DNA from 3 places in the Actinoalloteichus hoggarensis genome. Region 2 is predicted to be linked to each of the others. Evidence: predicted binding sites of a transcription regulator. Region 2 holds the regulator's gene; each other region holds the start of a gene.

Region 1 (6,088 bases), 2.7 Mb from region 2:
TCGAGCACGTAGACGGTGCGACCGGTCGACCGCTTCTGGAGTTCGGTGGCCAGCTTGACCCGCTGTGCCTCGCCGCCGGAGAGCGTCGGCGCGGGCTGGCCGAGCCGGACGTAGCCGAGGCCGACGTCCACCAGTGTCTTGAGGTGCCGGTGGATCGCGGTGATCGGCTCGAAGAACGTCGCCGCCTCCTCGATCGGCATGTCCAGGACGTCGGCGATGGTCTTGCCCTTGTAGTGAACCTCCAGCGTCTCCCGGTTGTACCGGGCGCCTCGGCAGATCTCGCAGGGAACGTAGACGTCGGGCAGGAAGTTCATCTCGATCTTGATCGTGCCGTCGCCGGCGCAGGCCTCGCAGCGGCCGCCCTTGATGTTGAAGGAGAACCGGCCCGGCTGGTAGCCGCGCACCTTCGCCTCGGTCGTCGCGGCGAACAGTTTCCTGACGTGGTCGAACACGCCGGTGTAGGTCGCGGGGTTCGACCGAGGCGTGCGGCCGATGGGCGACTGGTCCACCTGCACGAGCTTGTCGACGTGGTCGAGCCCGGTCACCCTGGTGTGCCTGCCCGGCACCTGCCGTGCCCCGTTGAGCTTGTTGGCCAGCACGCGGGCGAGGATGTCGTTGACCAGCGTCGACTTCCCGGACCCCGACACGCCGGTGACGGAGACCAGGGCGCCCAGCGGGAAGGACACGTCGATGCCGCGCAGGTTGTGCTCGCGCGCGCCGACGACGGTGAGCCGCCGCCTGCGGTCGATCTTGCGCCTGCCGTCCGGTACCGGGATGGTCCGGCGGCCCGCCAGGTACGACCCCGTCATCGACTTCTCGTTGGCCAGCAGTTCCTGGTAGGAGCCGCTGTGCACGACCGTCCCGCCGTGCTCGCCCGCGCCGGGCCCGATGTCGACCACCCAGTCCGCGGCGCGGATGGTGTCCTCGTCGTGTTCGACGACGATCAGGGTGTTGCCCAGGTCGCGAAGCCTGCTCAGCGTCTCGATCAGCCGGTGGTTGTCCCGCTGATGCAGTCCGATGGAGGGCTCGTCCAGCACGTAGAGCACGCCCACCAGACCGGAGCCGATCTGCGTGGCCAGCCTGATCCGCTGCGCCTCCCCGCCGGAGAGCGTGCCCGCCGCGCGGTCGAGGGACAGGTAGTCCAGGCCGACGTCCAGCAGGAAGCCCAGCCGAGCGGCCACCTCCTTGAGGACGCGGCCCGCGATCATCTCCTCGCGTTCGCCCAGGGCAAGACCTTCGAGGAAGCGGGCGCACTCCGCGACGCTCATCGCGCAGACCTCGGCGATGGACTTGTCGCCCTGGTCGCGGTGCGCCAGCGTGACGGCCAGGATCTCCGGCTTGAGCCGGGTGCCCTGACAGGCCGGGCAGGGCACCTCCCGCATGTAGCCCTCGTACTTGTCCCGCATGAACTCGGACTCGGTCTGCTCCTGCCTGCGCTCCAGGAAGGGGATCACGCCTTCGAACGCGGCGTAGTACGACCGCTCGCGTCCGTAGCGGTTGCTGTAGCGGACGTGCACCTTCTCGTCGACGCCGTGCAGCACGGCCTTCTGCACGCGGGCGGGCAGGCCCCGCCACGGCATGTCCATCTGGAACCCGACCTTCTCCGCCAGCGACTCCAGGAGTCGGGTGAAGTAGTCGGCGGTCTGGCCGGATGCCCAGGGCGCGATGGCTCCCTCGGCGAGGGACAGCTCGTCGTCCGGCACCACGAGTTCGGGGTCGACCTCCTTGCGGACGCCGAGCCCGGTGCACTCGGGGCAGGCGCCGTAGGGCGAGTTGAAGGAGAACGATCGAGGTTCGAGGTCGTCGACGGCCAGCGAGTGCCCGTTGGGACAGGCCATCCGTTCGGAGAACCGGCGCTCTCGGCCGGTGTCGTGCTCGGGGAGGTCGACGAAATCGAGCACGACGAGGCCGTCGGCCAGCCGCAGCGCCGTCTCGACGGAGTCGGTGAGTCGCTGCTTCGCCGAGGCCTTCACGGCGAGCCGGTCGATCACGACCTCGATGTCGTGCTTCTCCTGCTTCTTGAGCTTGGGCGGGTCGGTGAGGGAGTGGACCACGCCGTCGACGCGCACTCGGGAGTAGCCCTGAGTGGGCAGTTCGGCGAAGAGGTCGACGTACTCGCCCTTACGGCCGCGCACGACGGGGGCGAGCACCTGGAATCGGGTGCTCTCCGGGAGCTCGAGCACCTGGTCGACGATCTGCTGCGGGGTCTGCCTGCTGATGGCGTGGCCGCACGTCGGGCAGTGCGGCTTGCCTGCGCGTGCGTAGAGCAGCCGCAGGTAGTCGTAGACCTCGGTGATGGTGCCGACCGTGGAGCGGGGGTTGCGGTTGGTCGACTTCTGGTCGATCGACACCGCGGGCGAGAGGCCTTCGATGAAGTCGACGTCGGGCTTGTCCATCTGCCCGAGGAACTGCCGTGCGTAGGCGGACAGCGACTCCACGTAGCGACGCTGGCCCTCCGCGAAGATGGTGTCGAAGGCGAGGCTCGACTTTCCGGAGCCGGACAGTCCGGTGAACACGACGAGGCTGTCCCTGGGCAGGTCCAGGTCGACACCGCGGAGGTTGTGCTCGCGAGCGCCGCGAACGACGAGGCGGTCTGACACTGTGGTCCCTTCAACTGATCACGTGCCCGAGCGAGAGGTCATCGGCCCGAGTCGGTCGAGAATTCCGTGCGACAGGGTGGCGCACCCGCCGCAGACCTGGGGCATCGCGCTCGGCGAGTCGCGCAACCGAGCGGGCGCAGGCCAGACTCCATGCTAGGTCCGCCCTCTGACAGGAACGGGTCTTCGTGACTGTCCGTCGAGCACTGAGGCTGCCTGAGAGTGCCTAGCCTCACACCAGCGATAAGATTCGCGACTCTCTGCAACGAGAGCCACACGAAGTAGTGGGCAAGTCCCCGATCGGGTGCTTCCTACGTCGGTCGAAACAGGCCTACGCTGGAAGTGCAAGGCACGTCCCCTGAAGTCGGGGAGAGAAGCAGTCATGGCAGAACTCCACCTGTCCCATCCACAGCCTCTCGAAGAGAGCCTGGTGGCGCCCCGGACCAGCGTCGGCGGTGCCGCGGCCAGTGCCGCGGCGGGCCTGCGAGCACTGGAGGTGGCCAACCGGGCGTTGCTGGAGGTGGTGGAGAGCCTGGATGACACGGTCGTGTCCGGGCCCAGTCTGTTGCCGGGCTGGTCCAGGGCGCACGTGCTGACCCACCTGGCACGGAACGCGGACGGCCTGGTCAACCTGCTCACCTGGGCTCGTACCGACGTCGAGCATCCGATGTATCAGAGCGCGGCCGATCGCAACGCCGACATCGAGGAGGGCGTGGACCGCCCCGCACGACTCCTCGGCGAGGACGTACGCGCGGCGACGGAACGCTTCGACGCGGCCGCCGCGGGCCTGGACGAGTCCGCCTGGGCCGCCCAGGTCGTCGGGCGCGGCCGGACGTTCCAGGCCGACGAGATCCCCTGGATCAGGCAGCGAGAGGTGTGGATCCACCTCGTCGATCTCGACGTCGGACCGGGTATCGACGACATTCCCGACGACCAGATCGAGTTGATGCTGGTCGACGTCATCACCCGATACCGGTCGAGGGATGACGCGCCCCGATTCGGGCTGCGGGTCGAGTTCGCGGACGGCACCGAGCGCACCTTCTTCATCGGCTCGGCCACCGACGACGGCCCGCCCGCGGTGCGCGGGAAGGCGAAGCCCGTGCTCGGCTGGCTCATCGGCCGCGGCGACGGAGCCGAACTGCTCGGCACGCTGCCCGCGCTGCCGGAATGGGACTGACGAGGCGGCGACCGGCGCCCCACCAGAGTGATCCCCACCAGCCCATCCACCCCGCGGCGGTCCGACGGGCGGCCGGTGCGGGCGTCCACGGGCCGTGGTTCTAGGCTCGGTCCGTGGACGTGTCACAGGAGTACACCGGTCATGTCGAACCCGGCGGCCCGGCCGTGCGTCGTGAACTCGCCGAGCTGACCATCACCAAGGTGTCGGTCGGGCCGATGGACAACAACGCCTACGTGCTGCACTGCCCACGCAGCGGCGATGCCGTGCTCATCGACGCCGCCGCCGACCCTGAGCGTCTCTCGGACCTCCTGGGCCACGAGGACGACAGGCCGCGCCTGCGCACCATCGTCACCACCCACGGCCATCCCGATCACTGGCAGGCGTTGGGCGCGGTGGCAGGCGCCTACGGGACCAATCTCGCCGCGCACCCGGCCGATGCCGAGGCGCTGCCGGTCCCGCTGGACTTCCTGTTGGAGAACGGGCACACGCTGGAGGTCGGGCGCTCCGAGCTCGAGGTGATCCACCTGCGAGGACACACACCCGGCTCGATCGCGCTGCTGTACCGCGACCCGCAGGGCTCGGCGCACCTGTTCACCGGCGACTCGCTGTTCCCCGGCGGACCGGGACGGACGACGAGCCCCGAGGACTTCACGAGCCTGATGGACGACCTGGAGACACGGATCTTCGACGTCCTGCCGGACGACACCTGGGTGTATCCGGGTCACGGCGACGACACCACGCTCGGCGCGGAGCGTCCGCACCTGGGGGAATGGCGAAGTCGAGGCTGGTGAACCGGCGCATGCCGCCGGACCGTCGCCGGCCGCGATCGTCCGGCGCTCCTCGATCGGATGTGCGGTCTCGTCGTCGTGACGACGCTCGGCTGGTCCGACGGCGGGGGCTCTGGGCGCGGCGCGGCGGATGCCTGCGGCACCCGACGTCCACGGAGACCGCGAGGTGCTCGACGTCGACGTACGTCATCGCATGCTGAGCCCGTCGTCGGTCGTCCACCCACCAGACCCCTGAACCCGGGGGCACGGGTTCGCCACGACGTCGAACGACGCCGAGGGCAGGTGTCTCGACGGGGCACTGAGCCGGCGGCATCAGGCGGACAGGGCGGGTTGCGGTCCGTCGCCGGACGGGGCATCGGCCGGCCTGCCAGAGGCCGCCGCATCGGCCGTCTCCTCGACGAGGGCGCGCCGAGGCCGCAGTCCGCAGTCCGCAGTCCGCAGTCCGCAGTCCGCAGTCCGCCAAGATCGAACCTGCCTGAAACCGTCACGCTCCGCGGTGTCCTCTCGTTAACTCCACGGCCGGTGTCGGCGCGGTGACGAGGAGCGGAATGAATCGCAGGATCGGCGGGCCGGGCGGCGGCTCCGACAAGGGCAGCCGGATGAGCGGCGTGGTGACGGCCGCCTGTGTGATGGCGCTGGGCACCGCCGCGGCAGGCGGCGTGACCCTCGGCGGTGGGGGCGGCGCCGTGCTGAGCGGTACGGGCACGCTCGGCGGAACGGGTGTCACGGGCGGTTCCGGCTCATCGGGCGGGTCGTCGCTGAGCGGGTCGCTGCGCGTTCGCACGAATCAGGCCAAGGGCTCGGCACGCAGAGGTGACGCGGGCGACGCATGGAAGCGGCTGGGGACACGCGTGAGAAGGCAGGCGGCGCGGCGGGAGTCGGACTGCGTCGGCGCCGCCTTCGGCCAGGTGCGGACGTTCCTCCTGCACACGCCGTGTCGATCGCTGGATCGCATGCTGTTCGCCCTCGACGGTGTGGGCGGCACCATCCTCGTCTCGGTGGCCTGGGTCGAGTTCTCCGAGCGCGGCAGCGCCCGGGAGTTCACCGGCGTCATCGACGTCCACGGCTCCGGTGACATCCGACCATTGGGTGCGGGACTGCTGGACATGGCCGACGTCTCGTTCTCGGCCGATCACTATCGGTCCCGATCCCTCGGTACGACGGTGACCATCGCCGAGACCGAGGCGGTGGGCGGCCGGGTCGACGCGGCGCTCCTCCAGGCGGCGGCCGACGTGGCCGCGGAGCTGCCCCGACCCTGAGTCGCGACAGGGCCCGGTCCGGATGGCGGCCGAGGTGCGAGCACCCGAGGCGCTGGACGGCCTGGCGACCACGATGTCCGGCAGGGGCCGACGCGCAGGGCCGTGAGCAGGCTTCGTGGAGCACGACTCGACGACGCCGCGGCCGGGGACGCCGGGACCTTCTCGACCGTGTCGCCGTCGCCCGCGGTCGACGGCCGGTTCCGACACCGTCGGCGGCGGTTCGGCGGCGTCCCGCGCCCCGCTATCGTCGGCCGATGCCGAGTGAGG
Region 2 (6,088 bases):
CGGCTGGACGGCGACCGCGGGCCGCTCACGGTTCATCCTGCCCAACAGCAGCAGTGACGCCACGAAGCCGAACACGCTGGCGACGAGGGCGTTGGTCGCACCGAGCAGCTGAGCCAGCGCACCGCCCGCCGGCCTGCCGGAGAAGTGCATGACCTGCCTGCTGGTGTGCAGTCGTCGATTGGCCTCGGGCAGGTCGACACGGGCGACGAGGCTCGGCAGGTAGGACTGGCTCGCGACTTCGAAGAGGGTGAACATCGCCCCGCACAACAGTGAGACGGCGAGCAGATGCGGGTAGGTCAGCGCCCCGGCCCACCAGGCGATGGGCACGGACGCCAGCAGGAGAGCCTGCCCCGCCTCCGCGTAGCGCATCACGGGTAGCCGACGCATCCGATCCGCCCACGCGCCGGCGGGCAGGCCGATGAGCAGATTGGCCGCCGTGCCCGCCGCCGTGAGCAGGCCCATCTCCACCGGTCCCGCCTCCAGCACGGTCGCGGCGATCAGCGGGATGGCGACGAAGTGGACTGCGGTGCCGAACTGGCTGGCTACGTCGCTGAGCCACAGCACACCGAAGTCCCGGTGCTGCCCCGTGCGGCGCGGATGAGGGTTTCCGGTCACGAGACCGCACAGTTGCGGAACCATATTCCCAGGTCAACGGCTTCTCAGCGCAGACGAGGCGAGCGGTCGTTTTCCGAGTGCGAAAGGACTTGATCCATCAGCCGGACTAATCAGTTCGGCTGTTCGTCCCCGAGCTCCTCGGCGTGACCGCCGACTTCCGACCCGGCTCGGCGGGGAATGGATACGCCTCGCGATTCGCTCTAGTGGGGTGACGTGGCGAAGCAAGCTGGAGAAACGCGCTTGCGGTGCGTGAGATGATGGAGGCGTATGACGACATCGATGCAGAGGCCCGATGAGGCCCGTGAAGAGTTCCTGTCCGGCGGCGATCTGGAGCGCTCCGAGCGCGCGGCGCTACGTCGGGTGGCAGGCCTGTCGACGGAGCTGGCGGACGTCAGCGAGGTCGAGTACCGGCGGCTTCGGCTGGAGCGCGTGGTGCTGGTCGGCGTCTGGACCGACGGCGACGTCGCCGACGCCGAGGCATCCCTCGCCGAGCTGGCCAGGCTTGCCGAGACGGCGGGGTCCGAGGTGCTGGACGGCCTGGTTCAGCGCAGACAACGACCCGACCCGGCCACCTACATCGGCTCCGGCAAGGTGCTGGAGCTGCGTGACCTCGTCGCGGACAGCGGCGCGGACACCGTGATCTGCGACGGCGAGCTGTCGCCCGGTCAGCTGCGCCAGCTCGAGGACAAGCTGAAGGTCAAGGTCATCGACCGGACGGCGCTGATCCTCGACATCTTCGCCAGTCACGCGCGGTCGCGGGAGGGCAAGGCGCAGGTCGAGCTGGCCCAGCTCCGGTATCTGCTGCCGAGGCTGCGTGGCTGGGGTGACGCGATGTCCCGGCAGGCGGGCGGCCAGATGGGCAACGGCGGCATCGGCACCCGAGGCCCCGGTGAGACGAAGCTCGAGACGGACCGCAGGCGGATTCACAAGCGGATATCGAAGCTGCGTCGCGAGATCCTCGACATGAGCAGGATGCGCGAGACCAAGCGGGGCCGGCGGATCGCCAACGAGATTCCCAGCGTCGCCATCGCCGGCTACACCAACGCAGGCAAGTCGAGTCTGCTCAACGCCATCACCGGCGCGGACGTCCTGGTCGAGGACGCGCTGTTCGCGACGCTCGACCCGACCACCCGTCGCGGTACGACGCCGGACGGACGGACACTGACCTACACCGACACCGTGGGCTTCGTCCGGCACCTGCCTCATCAGCTGGTCGACGCTTTCCACTCCACGCTGGAGGAGGTGGGCGAGGCACAGCTGCTGGTGCACGTCGTGGACGGCGCGGACCCGCGGCCAGAGCGTCAGGTCTCCTCCGTGCGCGACGTGCTGGCCGAGATCACCAAGGACCGCGACGAGCAGATGCCGCCGGAACTGCTCGTGGTGAACAAGACGGATGCGGCCGACGAGGTCGCCGTCGCCCGGCTGCGACACCTGCTGCCGGGCGCGGTCTTCGTCTCGGCCCGTACCGGTGCGGGCATCGAGGCCCTCCGTGAGCGCATCGCTGAACTGATTCCCCGGCCGGACTCGCTCGTCGAGGTCTTCGTGCCCTATACGGACGGTCGGCTGGCCGCGCGTCTGCACGCGGAGGGCGAGGTCCTGGAAGAACGGCATTCTGATGAGGGCACGACGATCCGGGCACGGGTGGGCGAGAGCCTGGCAGCCGAGCTGGCCGACTCGCTCGTGGAGGCCGCCGCGGACTGAGCGACGCGGAGAGGCGAGGGCGGCGCGTAGGGTTGTGCCGCTGCTCGCCGCAGGGCTGCTCGCCTCGGCGGCGCCCGCCTGGGCGGCCGTCGCCGTTCCCGAGCCGGAGCCGGTGTGCGTGATGACCGATCCGGCGGTCACCATGCTCTCGGGCCTGGTGTCCGACGGCGACCGCTGGTACATGGTCAACGACCACGATCCGCTCGTTCAGGTGTTCGTGGTCGGGCGGGACTGCGTCGTCGAGAGGGTGATCCCGACCGGGGTCGATCATTACGACGTCGGCGATCTGGCGATGGCTCCCGACGGGACCCTGTGGGTCGCGGAGACGGGGGACAACCGACTTCGACGCGAGACGGTCGCTCTGGTCTCCGTCCGGCCGGACGGGGTCGCCGCACTGCATCGACTCACCTACCCGGACGGCCCGCGCGACGCCGAGGCGCTGCTGATCGGTCGCGACGGCGTCCCGTACATCGTGACGAAGCAGCTGATCGGCCCGGCGGAGATCTACCGGCCTGCCGAGCCGTTGGCCGTGCCGGGCCCGGTGCCTCTGGAACGGGTGGGCGAGGTACGGCTGAGCGGCTCGGACACTCCCGGCGGCCCTGTGCCGGGCTTCGTCGGCTCCTTCCTGGTCACCGGTGGTTCAGTTCACCCGGACGGGACGATGGTGGCCCTGCGCACCTACACCGACGCCTACCTCTTCTCCGCGCCCGACGGTGACGTGCTCAGCGCGCTGGCGGGTGAACCACTGCGTATCCCGCTGCCGAACGAGCCGCAGGGCGAGGCGGTGGCGTGGGAACCGGACGGGACGCTGCTCAGCGGTTCGGAGGGCGCGGATCAGCCGATCCGTGCGGTGCCTGATGCCGCCGGACTCCTCGTGGCGGAGCTGGAACGTCGGGATCGGGAGGCGGCGGCGTCGACCGACCCGGAACCCGAACGCGGCGAGTCCGTCCACGGCGCAGCGCGGTCGGGGGAGGCCTCGGCGAACTCGGATGCGGTGAGCTCGCCGCGGTGGCAGGAGTTGGGACTCAGCGTGAGCGCCGTGCTGATCGCGGCGGCGACGCTGGCGTGGTGGCGCGGCAGGGGCCGCCGCGCCCGGCGGTGACCGTGCCGCCTGCACGGCGTAAGCGGCGTTCGCGGACGCAGGCGTGGAGCCCGGTGGGCCGAGGGGCGTCACCGGCCGTCCGCCGCACCGCGGGGTGTGAAATGGGTTCCGACCATCGGAGGGGCCGGTGGCGCCGTGCACCGGCCGCCGCCGTCCTACCGAAGCCGGGACGTCGCCCGGAGCCCGCGCGCCGTGTCGCCGCCACCGCGACCGGCCCGCCGTCGGTGAAAGGGCACTGCAGGGTGGCGGTCCTGCGGTGCCTCGTCCCGCCGCCTGCCGGGCCGGTCGTGCGGCCGGGCCGGTCGCGTGCGTCTAGAGCCTGCGTAGCACGGCGACGACCTTGCCGAGGATCGTCGACTCGTCGCCGAGGATCGGTTCGTAGGCCGGATTGCGCGGCATCAGCCACACATGGTCGTCCCGTCGCTTGAAGGTCTTCACCGTGGCCTCGCCGTCGATCATCGCGGCGACGACGTCGCCGTTCTCGGCGGTGGGCTGTTGGCGCACGACCACCCAGTCGCCGTCGGTGATCGCCACGTCGATCATCGAGTCGCCCGCGACCTTCAGCAGGAACAGCGAACCCTCGCCGACGATCTCGCGAGGCAGCGGGAAGACGTCCTCCACGGCCTGCTCCGCGAGGATCGGTCCGCCTGCGGCGATCCTGCCCAGCATCGGGACGTACACGGGCGCGCCGTCCGCATCGGTCGCCGTGCCCGCCGCCTGTGCGACACGGTCGACGGGCAGCACGCCGACGGCCCGAGGTCGGTTCGGGTCGCGGCGCAGATAGCCCTTGCGCTCCAGGGTCCTGAGCTGGTGTGCGACCGAGGAGGTGGAGGTCAGCCCGACCGCCTCGCCGATCTCCCGCACGCTCGGCGGGTAGCCGTTGCGATCCAGCCACTCACGGATCACCGCCAGCACTCTCTGCTGCCGGGGGGTCAACTCCTCGACCGTCGTGGTCTCGGACTGCTCGGGTAGTGCACGCACCGCCGCGCCATCGCGCGCGCCGCCGGTGTCCTGCGCCGTCGTCTTGCGTGCCATCTCGTGCCTCCCGGCCTGTCGTGCAGGCCTCACTCCGCCACCCTTCGCGGGTGCCCCATCAGTCATTCTCACGCTACGTGCTCGTGGAGAGACCACAACGGTAACTCGTGAACTACGCAAGATCAAACACCTGTTCGAAGGAATTCGTCCCCCGGGCTGGCCATCTCGCGAATGTGGTGATACAAATTCGCACAGCGGTTCGATCGAACGTCTGTTCGAATCATGAAAGACCTTCGCGGGAGGACTCGTGACCATCATCTCGGACGAGCGCACCCGAAGTCCTCGGGGCGATGGCGGTGCCCCCGGCGATCGGCGGCCGGGGCGGGCCCGCTCGCGCCCGCGACGGGCGGAGCGTCTCGTCGTGGACCGGGCGGCGGCACGGCGTGGTCGGCTGCTGCGGCTGGGCACGGCGTGTTCGGCGGGCGGTTCAGGAGTGTGTCGCGTGCGGCGAGGGCCGGGCAGGCCGAGGGCGGGTCGGTACCGGGTCGGGGCGTTCGGGTCGAGCCTGTGGGCGCTGCTGCTCGTCGCGGCGCTGCTCGGAGCGGCCTGGGTCTCGTCCCGGCCCGCCGCCGACGGCCCGGTCCCCGTCGAGACGACGACTGTCACGGTGGGGGCGGGCGAGACGGTCTGGTCGATAGCGCGGCGGACGGTCCCCGAGAGTGCCCCGGCGGAGGTCGTCGAGCGAATTCGACTGCTCAACGGGCCCGACATCGCCGAGCTGCGCGTGGGTCGGGTGCTGCGGGTCCCCGCGGCGGGCCGAGGCTTACGCGGGTGAGTCGGGGCCTCGCCTCGTCGGTCTCCTCGACCGGCGTGTCGGACCGCATGTCGACTTGCAATCCGATCGATCGGAGCCTAGGTTCTACCCCAACATCTTGTGGTTGCACCGGCTGGCGTGTCCACAGATTGGGGTTTTGCCACAGTTCGTGCTGAGGCGGTGGCAGAATGACACGGGCAGCTCTCGGTGACCGGTTATGTGAGGTGATGGATCGTGCGGTGCCCGTTCTGCAGGCACCCCGACTCGCGCGTGGTCGACTCCCGTGAGGTGGAGGACGGTCAGGCGATTCGGCGCAGACGATCCTGCTCCGACTGCGGGCGGCGGTTCACCACCGTAGAGGAGTCGGTCCTCGCCGTGGTGAAACGCTCCGGGGTCACCGAGCCGTTCAGCCGGGACAAGGTCGTCCGAGGCGTCCGACGTGCCTGTCAGGGCAGGCCGGTCAACGAGGACGCACTGCAGCAGCTGGCACATCGGGTCGAGGACGCCATCCGGGCGACCGGGTGCGCGGAGATCCCCAGTAACGAGGTCGGACTGGCGATCCTCAGCCCGCTGCGCAGCCTTGACGAGGTCGCCTATCTGCGCTTCGCGAGTGTGTACAGATCCTTCTCCTCGGTGGAGGACTTCGAGAAGGAGATCGCCGAACTGCGGACGGCGGACCCTGCGGGCGAACGGCCTTCTGGAGAGGCCCTCGTCTGATCGACACGCTGACGGGCGGCGGCGGCGGCCCTTTCGGCGGACGGGTGGGAATCACAGTGCGGCACCGTCTCGGCTCGGGCTGAGACGGTGCGATCAGCGATGAACACGGTGCGGTACCGAGCCGGGTCCCGGCCGGACGATGAGGGGATCGTCCGGGCCTTCGA
Region 3 (6,088 bases), 3.1 Mb from region 2:
GAGCGAGTGCCGACGCCCTTCGACGAGCGGGCGTCACGGGGGTCATCGGGGCCACCGGCTCATCTTCGCAGGAGGTTCCGCGGTCGCGCCTGAGATGAGCAGGGGTCCACTCGGGAGTATGAACATCTCTCGTCTTACGGCGTCGTCGCTGATCACACGCCTGCGGACGACCACTCCGGCAGGGCCCGAGTCGGGAAGACCGCGTCTCGCGCCGACGCCGTCGCACAGTCGGCCGGAGGCTCCGCCGCACGAGTCACGGCGGCGCCGCCGAGCCGATGACACCATCGTGCCGCCGCCCGCCACGGCCCGCCGGAGCGCCGCCCGGGTGCCTGCCCGCGCCGTCGGCCTCGGTCGAAAAAGCCGCCGACCCGCGCGGGACGAACAGGTAGCGTGCCCGCATGTCCTCCACTCCTCCTGCCCAGGGCGTCCATGAGATCAGTGACCGCTACGTCGACGACTTCGTGGCGCTCTCCCCGAACGAGGCCACCGTCTTCGGCGTCCCGGGGCACGACCACAAGTTGACCGACTTCTCCCCGGAGGGCTTCGCGGCCAGGAACGAGCTGGGGACCGAGGCACTGCGGGCGATGGCGGCGGCCGAGCCGACCGACGCCGCCGAGCGGATCGCCAAGGCCGTGTTCCAGGAGCGCATCGGCCTCCACGACGAGATCCACCAGGCCGGACTGGACTCCTCCGCGTTGAACGTCATCGCGAGCCCGGTCCAGGAGATCCGCGAGATCTTCGACCTGATGCCCACCGACGACGCGGAGCAGTGGGAGAACATCGCCGCCCGGATGCGAGCCGTCCCCGACGCGCTCGCCGGCCTGCGGGTGTCGCTGGGCGCGGGCGCCGACGCCGGGCGCTGCGCGGCGGTGCGCCAGGTCCAGAAGGTCGCCGAACAGTGCGACACCTGGTCCGGCGGCGGCGACGTCGACTCCTTCTTCACCTCGTTGATCAAGGGCGCCGACGACCGGACGGACGTGAGCGCCACGCTGCGCACCGAGCTGGCGGCGGGCGCGGACGCCGCCTCCCGGGCCTACGCCGACTTCGCCCGGTTCCTCCGCGCCGACCTCGCGCCGAAGGCCCCGGCCAAGGACGCCTCGGGGCCCGAGATCTACCAGCTGTGGTCGCGCTACTTCATCGGCGCGCGGCTGGACCTGGCCGAGGCCTACGCCTGGGGCTGGGAGGAGTTCTTCCGCATCGAGACGGAGATGAAGGAGGTCGCGGGTCGCGTCCTGCGCCCCGGCGCCACGCTCGCCGAGGCCGCCGCGGCACTGGACGCCGACCCGCGCTACCAGATCACCGGCCAGGACGCCTTCCAACAGTGGATGCAGAACCTCTCCGACGCCGCCCTGCGGGAGCTGCGTGGCGTGCACTTCGACATCCCCGACGCGCTGATGAACCTGGAGTGCCGGATCGCCCCGCCCGGCGGCGGCAACGGCGCCTACTACACCGGCCCCAGCGACGACATGTCCCGGCCGGGCCGGATGTGGTGGTCGGTGAACACCGGCCGAGCCGACTTCGCCACCTGGCGTGAGGTCACCACCGTCTATCACGAGGGCGTGCCGGGGCATCACCTCCAGGTGGCGACGGCCGTCCACGAGCGGGAGCGCCTCAACAGGTTCCAACGCCTGATGTGCTGGGTGTCCGGACACGGCGAGGGCTGGGCGCTGTACTCCGAACGGCTGATGCGCGAACTGGGCTACCTCTCCGACGACGGCGACCTGATGGGGATGCTCAACGCGCAGCTGCTGCGGGCGGCCAGGGTGATCGTCGACATCGGCATGCACCTGGAGCTGGAGATCCCGAAGGGCACCGGCTTCCACGAGGGCGAGCGCTGGACGCCGGAGCTGGGCCTGGAGTTCATGCTCACCAGGACCATCGAGGACCAGGACCTGGTGCGCGACGAGATCGACCGCTACCTCGGCTGGCCCGGCCAGGCCCCGTCCTACAAGCTCGGCGAGCGGCTCTGGCTGGCCGCCAGGGACGACGCGAGGAAGCGGGGCGGTGCCGACTTCGACATCAAGGCCTTCCACCGCGACGCCCTGGCGATGGGCGCGCTGGGGCTGGACGACCTCCGGGAGCAGCTCGCGCGGTTGTGAGCCGCCGAGGCGCCCCGCCGTCGGTCGATGTCGGGGCGCCTGCTCCTCCCGCGCGCGGGGCTGCCTGGCCGTCCTGCGACCGGTGGCGGCCGCGCCTCGCCGCGCGCCGGACACCCAGGCGGCCCTCGGTGGCGTCTGGCGTCGGGGTTCGGGCGGCGCCGATCCGGCGGCAGCGGCGCCGAGCGCGGCACCCCCGGCGCAGGTCGCGCCCGTCAGTCCAGGGGCAGGGTGCGGCCCAGGACCGCGAAGGGACGGGAGTCGCCCGCGAAGCGGTAGTCACGCAGGACGTCCTTGAAGCCGACACGGCGATACAGCCGCCAGGCCCGGCTGGGGCCCTCCGGGGTGGAGAGCAGGACGTCGGCGCCCTCGGCGTCGGCGAGCAGCATTCGCAGCAACCCCTCGCCGATGCCGTGTCCCTGTGCTTTGGGCAGCACGTGCAGCTCGGTCAGCTCGAAGTAGTCACGAAGCCAGTGCCGGGCGCCTGCGGCGTCGCCGGTCTCGAGCAGCCCGTGATTCACCTGTTCGTACCACCATTGACCGGGTGCGCCCCGGTATCCGTAGGCCACGCCGACCATGCCGCCCCGGTGATCGAGGGCCGCGACGCCCCGCCAGCCCTCGCGGCTCGCGTGGGAGAGCCAGGTCGGACCGCGGTGGTGCATGGCGCTGGGCGGGTAGCGCATCGCGGTGACGTAGATGTGGAGTGCCTCGGTGAGTCGCGTCCGCATGTCCTCGGCGGACAGTTCGACGAAGCGGTCTCCGCCCGCTGCCGCTGCCGCGCTCACCTGCGAGCGCCCCCCGCTTCGGCGACGTCCAGCACCCGACCGCCGGTCAGCGTGACCAGCTCCGCGAAGGTGATCGGGAACAGTGCTTTCGGGTGGCCCGCGGCCGCCCAGATCACCGGATGCTCGGCGAGGCTCGCGTCGATGAGCGTGGTGATCGGTGCCGGGTGTCCCACCGGGGAGACGCCGCCGATGGGCTGGCCGGTGTGGGTGCGCACGAAGTCGGGCGTCGCCCGGCCGACCGCCGCGACGCCGATCGCCGAGGCGAGCAGCGCGGTGTCGGCGCGATGCGCGCCGGAGGTGAGGGCCAGCAACGGCGTCGAACCCGCGTCGAAGACCAGGCTGTTGGCGATGGCACCGACGTCGACGCCCACCGCCTCGGCGGCCTGCGCGGCCGTGCGGACGTCGGCTTCGAGGACACGAACGGCCTCCGCCGCGGCAGGCAGGCCCGCCTCGGCCAGCGCCGCCACGACCTTGCGTACACCGGGGTGCTCGATCGAGCTCACCCGTTCATCAGATCACGCCTGGCGCGTTGTCGGCATCTCGGGTTACTGTGGAGAAGTTCGAACATCAGTTCGAACCAAGTCTGACTCGTCCTCGCGAGCAAGCTCCCTTCGGAGGCCGCCGTGTCCGTTCAGTACGACTCCGCCGTGATCCACCACGGACCCGCCCACCGGGTCCTTCCCCTTCGGACAGTCCCGGCGATGCGGCCCGCGCCCGTGCCCTCCTCCGCTGCGCTCGCCCTTCTCGAACAGGCCCGTCTCGCATTGGCCGAGTCCTGCCGTGCGATCAGTCACCACGACCGCTACCTGCACTCCTATCTGAGTGCGCTGCGCGCGGGCACGGCGGTGCTGGCCGCCAGAAGCCGGCCGGAGCCGAGCCCGGGCGGCCCGCGCAGCGTGTGGTGGCTGCTCTCCAGCGCCGCGCCGGAGTTCGCCGAGTGGGCGGGCTTCTTCGAATCCTGCGCGGCCCGACACGCGGCCGTGCAGGCCGGCGTCCTGCGCGCCGTGTCGGTCCGGGATGCCGACGACCTCGAACGCCAGGTGCATCAGTTCACGGCGCTGGCCGAGTCGGCGGTGTGGGGAGGCGGGCGATGAGGCGCGTGACGGCGATCGACTACGAGCGGTTCCTCGACGTCCTGTCCATCGACGGCGAACGGCTCGCCTCCTGTGTGGGCAGCGCGCCCGGCGACAGTCCGGTGCCGGGCTGCCCCGGCCTGACCCTGGCCGAGACGGCGCGGCGGCTCGGCGACGTCTACCGGTCCACCGCGGACTGGACCCGCTCGCCGGGCGGGACCCCCGTCCCGGCCCGCGAGGTGCACCTTCCCCGGCAGGGCGACGATCGGCCGCTCGCGGAGTATCTGCGGACCGGGCTCGCCGAGGTGGCGGGGGAACTGTCCGCGCACCGGCCCGAGGAGCGCTGCCCGACGTGGTGGCCCGCCGACGGCAGCTTCGGCTTCTGGGCGCGGCGTCTCACCCACGAGACGATCGTGCACCGGGTCGACGTGCAGGCCGCGGCGGGTGTGCGCTGCGACCACGTCGACACCGACATCGCGGTGGACGGCGTCGACGAGGTCCTGACACTGTGGTTCGATCACCGTCTCGGCGAGCTGGCGATCACCGCGTCGCGGCAGGCCACCGTGGCGGTACGGACGGGCGGCCGGGTCTGGCTGACGCACGCGGGCGCCACCGGTACGACGGTGCGGGCCCTGCCGCCGGACGCGACGCCGAAGGTCGACGCGACGGTCTCGGGCGACCCCTTCCACGTCTACCTCTGGCTCTGGGGCAGGCTGCCGGACTGGGCGGTCACCATGGACGGCGACGCCGACGCGCTCGCCCAGCTCTGGGTGTTGTTGAACGTGGCCACCCGGTGAAAAGACGGCCCGGCGGCGGTGGTTCCAGCCTGCCGCCGCCGGGCCGTGCGCCGATAGGCGCGGGTGCTGGGTCTTGGGCGCCGGGGGCCGGGTCTTCGGTCCTGAGTCCTGGCTCTTCGGTCCTGAGTCCTGGGTCTGCGGTCCTGGGTCCTGGGGCGTAGGCGGGGCGTGGCTCGGCCGGGCGGCCCGAGCCGCCGTGTCTGCGATGCGGTGCTGCCGAGCGGATCGCCTGCGGCCGACGTCGCCCGCCGCGTCCCCGTTCAGACGGTGGGTGGCAAGGTCCTTCCGCGCGGATGCGGGGTCCTAGGCGGGATTGAGACGGGCCGGCGTCGACGCTCGTGTTGTCGTGGTCGGTGCTGCGCTGGAGCGCCGGTGCCACGTCAACCGGCAGATGGCGACCACGATCTGTGACCGCGATCCGCACCGGTATTTCAGGGCCGGTGCCACCCGTCGGCGACGTCCTCGCGGGGCGGCAGGCGGCGTTGCGATCCGCACCGGCCCCGGAGGCCGGTGCCACATCTGCCTCGCCGCTGCGGTTCCGTCAGGTATGGAAGGCGTGCCTGCTCGGCCCGATGATGGGTGACTTGACGAACGCAACGGCACTCCACTCGCGGTCGGCCAGAGCCAGAGTGCCGGTCGGCGGCGGGGTTCACGCGGCCGGAGTGTGGCGGCGTGCGGACCAGGTCGCGATCGACCGCTTGTATCCCTCGGGCATGCGCAGAGCCTCGACTGCATCGACAGGCACGAGGGCGATCTCCGCGTGTTCATGGGAGAGGACCGGTTCGGCTTCGGTGTCTGGATAACAGCCGTAGGTCACGATCAGGACGGTCTTTCGCGCCACGGTGATGTGGTACGGCCAGGCATCGAGGATCGGTCCCGTCCTCACCGGCCACGATGTCTCTTCGATGATTTCCCGTGTTACGCACTCTTCCGGGGTCTCGCCAAGCTCCAGGCGTCCGCCGGGAAGCTCCCACTCCTCCCTGTCGTTGCGCAACAGGAGCACGGCGCCGTCGCGGATGACGACACCTTTGATCGAGACGGGGTACATGCCGGTCGTCGTCATCGGATCTCCACTGTGCGCGTAGTCGCCATCGCGCGGTTGACAGATCAACAGAGTGTCGCTGGACATCGTGTGAAGCCGGCGGTGAGCTGCGCGTGGAGGTGCCGCATCACATGACCAGTCAGCGCACCTCGCGTCGAGGCAACCGATGCCGGCGATGTCGCGACCTGCCTCGCGTCGGACGATGCGGTTCTCCTCACCGGCTTGCACGACCGCCGCACCGTCATCGCTGCGGTACCCCGCCCTCGGTCGCGTCGAGACAGCGACGTCGACGGCG

Evidence for each region. Region 2 encodes LexA, which represses DNA repair genes until DNA is damaged. Its sites were predicted from a motif close to CGAACACGTGTTCG; they were not measured.
Region 1: a site for LexA is predicted at 2,773-2,786, ahead of uvrA (excinuclease ABC subunit UvrA). Genes of this name have one in related genera too.
Region 3: a site for LexA is predicted at 3,443-3,456, ahead of AHOG_RS22785 (YbaK/EbsC family protein). Genes of this name have one in related genera too.

What each region holds. Positions count from the first base shown of each region.
Region 1 is NZ_CP022521.1:4,553,994-4,560,081, forward strand. It holds gene uvrA (excinuclease ABC subunit UvrA) at 1-2,600, opposite strand, end outside; gene AHOG_RS19295 (maleylpyruvate isomerase family mycothiol-dependent enzyme) at 2,980-3,774, shown strand; gene AHOG_RS19300 (MBL fold metallo-hydrolase) at 3,888-4,565, shown strand; gene AHOG_RS19305 (hypothetical protein) at 5,111-5,821, shown strand; partial or broken gene rnhA (ribonuclease HI) at 6,076-6,088, shown strand, end outside.
Region 2 is NZ_CP022521.1:1,825,286-1,831,373, forward strand. It holds gene AHOG_RS08135 (MFS transporter) at 1-615, opposite strand, end outside; gene hflX (GTPase HflX) at 895-2,316, shown strand; gene AHOG_RS08145 (hypothetical protein) at 2,351-3,418, shown strand; gene lexA (transcriptional repressor LexA) at 3,731-4,453, opposite strand; gene AHOG_RS08155 (LysM peptidoglycan-binding domain-containing protein) at 4,701-5,228, shown strand; gene nrdR (transcriptional regulator NrdR) at 5,442-5,924, shown strand.
Region 3 is NZ_CP022521.1:5,321,485-5,327,572, reverse strand. It holds gene AHOG_RS22800 (DUF3153 domain-containing protein) at 1-46, opposite strand, end outside; gene AHOG_RS28870 (hypothetical protein) at 254-400, opposite strand; gene AHOG_RS22795 (DUF885 domain-containing protein) at 399-2,099, shown strand; gene AHOG_RS22790 (GNAT family N-acetyltransferase) at 2,312-2,824, opposite strand; gene AHOG_RS22785 (YbaK/EbsC family protein) at 2,878-3,384, opposite strand; gene AHOG_RS22780 (SAV_6107 family HEPN domain-containing protein) at 3,583-3,975, shown strand; gene AHOG_RS22775 (maleylpyruvate isomerase N-terminal domain-containing protein) at 3,972-4,751, shown strand; gene AHOG_RS22770 (NUDIX hydrolase) at 5,401-5,814, opposite strand.